Regions from separate parts of the Proteiniborus ethanoligenes genome, predicted to be linked through region 2. Evidence: riboswitches for the same ligand, from Rfam matches in the RefSeq annotation. Region 2 holds a riboswitch; the other holds the start of a gene.

Region 1 (2,410 bases), on a different contig from region 2:
TGTCTATAAATAGGTCTCCTTAAATCTAAATCTCTTATAATTGCTGCTGGTCTTAAATCAAAATGCTTACTAATAAGCTCTTCTATTTTACTTTCTTCTATTTTATTAGTGCCAAAGGTATCTACCAATACTGATATAGGCTTTGCAACTCCTATTGCATATGCAAGCTGAACCTCACATTTGTCTGCAAGTCCTGCTGCTATAATATTCTTTGCCACATATCTAGCCGCATAAGCTGCTGATCTATCAACCTTTGTTGGATCCTTACCTGAAAATGCTCCTCCACCATGTCTAGCATATCCGCCATAAGTATCTACTATTATCTTTCTACCTGTAAGCCCTGCATCTCCTTGAGGTCCTCCTATTACGAATCTTCCAGTAGGATTTATATAATACTTAGTTTCGCTATCTATAAGATTTGAAGGGATTATTTTTGATATTACATGCTCCCTAATGTCCTTTTCTATAGTCTTTATATCTACCTCTGGACTGTGCTGAGTAGATACTACTATAGCATCTACCCTTACAGGCTTATTCCCATGGTATTCAACTGTTACCTGTGTCTTTCCATCAGGTCTTAGATAGTCAAGAGTACCATTTTTTCTAACCTCAGATAATCTTCTAGCCAGTTTATGAGCTAGAGAAATAGGTAGGGGCATTAGCTCTGGAGTTTCATTACATGCGAAGCCAAACATTATTCCCTGGTCTCCAGCACCAGTTATATCAAGAGCATCAGTTTTTTCATTTCTATGCTCTAAGGCTTCATTTACTCCCATGGCGATATCAGTAGATTGCTCATCTATAGATGTAAGCACTGCACAAGTATCGCAATCAAAGCCATACTTGGCTCTAGTATAACCTATTTCCTCAATAGTTTGTCTAACTACTTTGGGAATATCCACATAGCAATGAGTAGATATTTCTCCAGCCACAAGTACTAGTCCTGTAGTTACTGAGGTTTCACAAGCTACTCTAGCTTCTGGATCGCACTGGAGTATTGCATCTAGTATCCCGTCTGATATCTGATCACATATTTTATCTGGATGACCTTCAGTCACTGATTCTGAAGTAAATAACCATTTTTTCATAATTTTTAACCTCCTAGTTTTTTTATAATCCTATTGTTTACATATTGTTGTCAATATATTTTATGTCACAGAGATATCCTTGCCTGTTTATTGTAGCTCCAAATAAAAAACCTCTTCAAAAGAAGAGGTATAATTGGCATCAAACCTCATCTTTCAGAATTTACATTCTGTAGGATTTAGCACCTCATAACTAAAAGTTATCGGTTGCTGGGCTTCACAGGGCCTATTCCCTCCACCACTCTTAATAAGGTAAATTTATTCTTTTTTATAACAAAAATATACTACCACATTTGTTATTATGTGTCAAACATTGTTTTCAAAAAATGACTGTTACTTGATGACTTAAAAATAAAACAATAATTCCAGATGTAATAACACCAGAAACAATAGCTAAAATTGCATACTTAAACCTTATATTAAATAGAGTAGCAGCTACACATCCTGTATATGCTCCCGTTGTTGGTAAAGGAATAGCCACAAGGATATATAGTCCTAACACACTGTATTTCACTATGTTATTACTTTTTCTTAAGGTTCTTCTTTTAATCCACTTAATAAATTCGCCTACTATCCTTACATCCTCTAGTGCAGCAAATAAAGGTCTAAGTATAAGCAATAGAAAAGGTACAGGCAGGCAGTTTCCAATGATACTTATAATAGTACTATGTAAAGGGCTAAATCCTATGGATATACCTAATGGTATAGCTCCCCTCAGTTCAGATATGGGAGCTGCCGCAATCATCATTACTATAAATTCCTCTTTAATAAATTCTAATATTTCTCCCATAATTCCCCCTAGTAATTATGAATAAAATTCATCTTATTATTATTATATAGCAAAGGCTAGTATTATAGAAGATTTTTCAAAACTAATATAATTTGTGTTTTATCAATCTTTCACTAGAAATGAAGCGAATTTTAAAGCTTCTCTCTTATTATTATAGAAAAATAGCTCATTATAGTACAATAAGACCTAATTGACCAATTGCAATAACTCTACTTATAAACTATACTATAATAGTAACAATTTTCGGGGTGTAGCGCAGTTTGGTAGCGCACGTGGTTTGGGACCATGGGGCCGGGGGTTCGAGTCCTCTCACCCCGACCAGTTAAGCTGAGATGATTCAATCATCTCAGCTTTTTTATTTTATCATGGAAAACATTTCTTAAGATTACATAATTGTAATCTATTTGTAATGCAAATATAATCTATAGAACCTTCCAAATACTATATAATTATAGATGGAGAGCCTTGCCTCTGATTAAAATCATAATTTTAAAATCTACACAGGGAACTTTTTTCACGGTTCCAAGTCTAACCT
Region 2 (2,410 bases):
ATGGCGGCTTCAAAACTCAATCTAGTTCTAGTACTTGGTTCAAAAAACATTGTGGCCAGTATTTTCCCATGGCATAAATGACAATATTTCTCTGGATTTTTTATTATTTCGTCTGCCAATTCAAATATTTCTTCTAGTTCTTCAATCGCAAAATCCATGGGGTCAATTAAATGTCTTCCTTTTAGCATATTATTCCTCCTCTTAGTATTGCCGGCTAGCTTAAGGCTTTAAAATGTCAACATAAAGTGGTTGTTTTTTAATATCCCCCCTCCAAACTTCACTAGTTAATTAAGTTTTTTATTTCCTTATGTATGTTATCACTATAGTTTCTAAAAATCAATAAAAATTTATGGAAAAATAGGACTCAAAATGAGTCCCTATTCTATCCTTGATTAAGCTGATTTTTTACTTGAGATATATCTTGTTGGTTAGCATTTTGTGCAGGCGTATAATAACCTTTTTGCTCTGCTATTTGATACAATTGATATTGAAATTGCTCTGCTTCGTCCCTTAGCTTTTGTAAAGCGCTTCTAAGCTGTTGATTTGAACATTCACTTATAGCAGTGCCATAACATTGCATACTAGCCTTTGTCATTGATAATACATCATTTACTATATCTCTTTCTTGCAATTTGCAAACCTCCTCTTATATAGATTGAATTAAGTTTTGTGCTGTAGTATTAGCGTCTTGAGCTCCTTGACTAAACATTTGCTTTAGTTGAGTGTCCTGACACATGCTAGCATACTCATTGAGCTTAGTATTCATAAGCTTGTGACTACTAACTATCTCTCTTAAATTTTGAAGCTCTAATTGGTTAATTTGGTTTAAATTTATTGGGTTTTGTAAAGCCATTTAACCTCTCCTTTCATATTTAATCATTTAGTATTTTGTCTCAATTGATTAAAAATTATTAATATTTATAAAAAACTTTTAAAAAAACTATTGACAATGTTGCTCATTAGCCTTAAAATAAGTAAATATAATAACCTTAAAAATTAAATAATAATAAACTCTTATCAAGAGAGGCGGAGGGACTGGCCCAATGAAGCCCAGCAACCGGTGTTGTGTAACACGAGGTGCTAATTCCAGCAGCATAATATGCTGATAGATGAGAAAGGATAGATAGTGTATGCAATTTAGCCTCTTTCATTTGAAAGAGGCTTTTCAGTTATATTGAGTTCTTAAAATAAATACAGGTTTATTATTTATGTTCATGCACTCGTTTAGCAATGAGTTTTATTACAGTAATTCATTATGGAGGTAAAGCAATGATTGAAATTAAGAATTTAAGCAAGAGCTTTAAAGGCAAAACTTCTAATGTAGAAGCTTTAAAGGATATCAACCTAATAATATATAAAGGCGAAATTTTTGGAATCATAGGTCTTAGTGGTGCTGGAAAATCTACACTTATTCGGACTATTAATAGGCTTGAAGAACCAACAGAAGGTACAATATTTATCGAGGACACTGACATTATAAAACTAGATAAAAAGAAACTAAGAAGTACAAGAAAAGAAATTGGAATGATATTTCAACATTTTAACCTTCTAAATTCAAGAACAGTTTTTGAAAACATTGCATTCCCTTTGGAGATAAGTGGGTACGATAAAAGTTCTATAGAAAAAAGAGTAAATGAGCTGCTTGAAGTTGTAGAATTGGCTGATAAAAAAGATGCCTATCCATCTCAGCTAAGTGGTGGTCAAAAACAAAGAGTAGCTATAGCTCGTGCATTAGCAAATAATCCAAAGATACTTTTATGTGACGAAGCTACATCAGCACTTGATCCAAAAACTACTAAAGCAATACTTAATCTATTGAAAAAAATTCAACAGGAGTTTAACTTAACAGTAGTGCTTATAACTCATCAAATGGAGGTTATTAAAGAGATATGTAATAGGGTTGCCATAATAGAAGATGGTAAAATCATAGAACTAAATACTGTAGAAGAAATATTTGCAAAGCCTAAGACCAGCACTGCCAAAGCTTTTATCTCGCATATTCAAAGAAGCAGTCAGTCAGAGAATATATATCCTAAGATTTCTGGCTCTACAGTAATTAAATTAAGCTATCTAGGAGATTCTGCTAAAAAACCAATTATATCTAATCTAATTAGAAAATTTGAAATAGACATAAATATATTGTCAGGAGATATAGATGAGCTTCAGACGACTAGCGTAGGTAATCTTTTAGTTCAAATAACTGGTGAAAACAAGGAAAAAGAAAAAGCATTTGATTGGCTTAGAAGTCAAAATATAGACCTAGAGGTGATATGGAATGGGTAATATTATCCTTCTTTTACTTCCTTCCTTATGGGAGACTATTATAATGGTTGCAATATCTACAATATTTTCATTGATACTTGGATTCCCTCTGGGTATTTTATTAGTCATTACAGAAAAGGATGGAATA

The links. Region 2 has a riboswitch for S-adenosylmethionine ahead of BLV37_RS06710 (methionine ABC transporter ATP-binding protein). Riboswitches for the same ligand answer to the same signal wherever they lie in the genome.
Region 1: linked by a shared signal. The riboswitch ahead of metK (methionine adenosyltransferase) and the one ahead of BLV37_RS06710 (methionine ABC transporter ATP-binding protein) in region 2 are both predicted to bind S-adenosylmethionine.

The regions. Positions count from the first base shown of each region.
Region 1 is NZ_FNQE01000004.1:1,631-4,040, forward strand. Features, by position in the region: gene metK (methionine adenosyltransferase) at 1-1,088, opposite strand, end outside; SAM riboswitch class I at 1,232-1,339, opposite strand; gene BLV37_RS02625 (COG2426 family protein) at 1,405-1,875, opposite strand; tRNA gene BLV37_RS02630 (tRNA-Pro) at 2,120-2,196, shown strand.
Region 2 is NZ_FNQE01000013.1:32,708-35,117, reverse strand. Features, by position in the region: gene pyrB (aspartate carbamoyltransferase) at 1-188, opposite strand, end outside; gene BLV37_RS06720 (spore coat protein) at 383-631, opposite strand; gene BLV37_RS06715 (hypothetical protein) at 647-853, opposite strand; SAM riboswitch class I at 1,012-1,116, shown strand; gene BLV37_RS06710 (methionine ABC transporter ATP-binding protein) at 1,270-2,283, shown strand; gene BLV37_RS06705 (methionine ABC transporter permease) at 2,276-2,410, shown strand, end outside.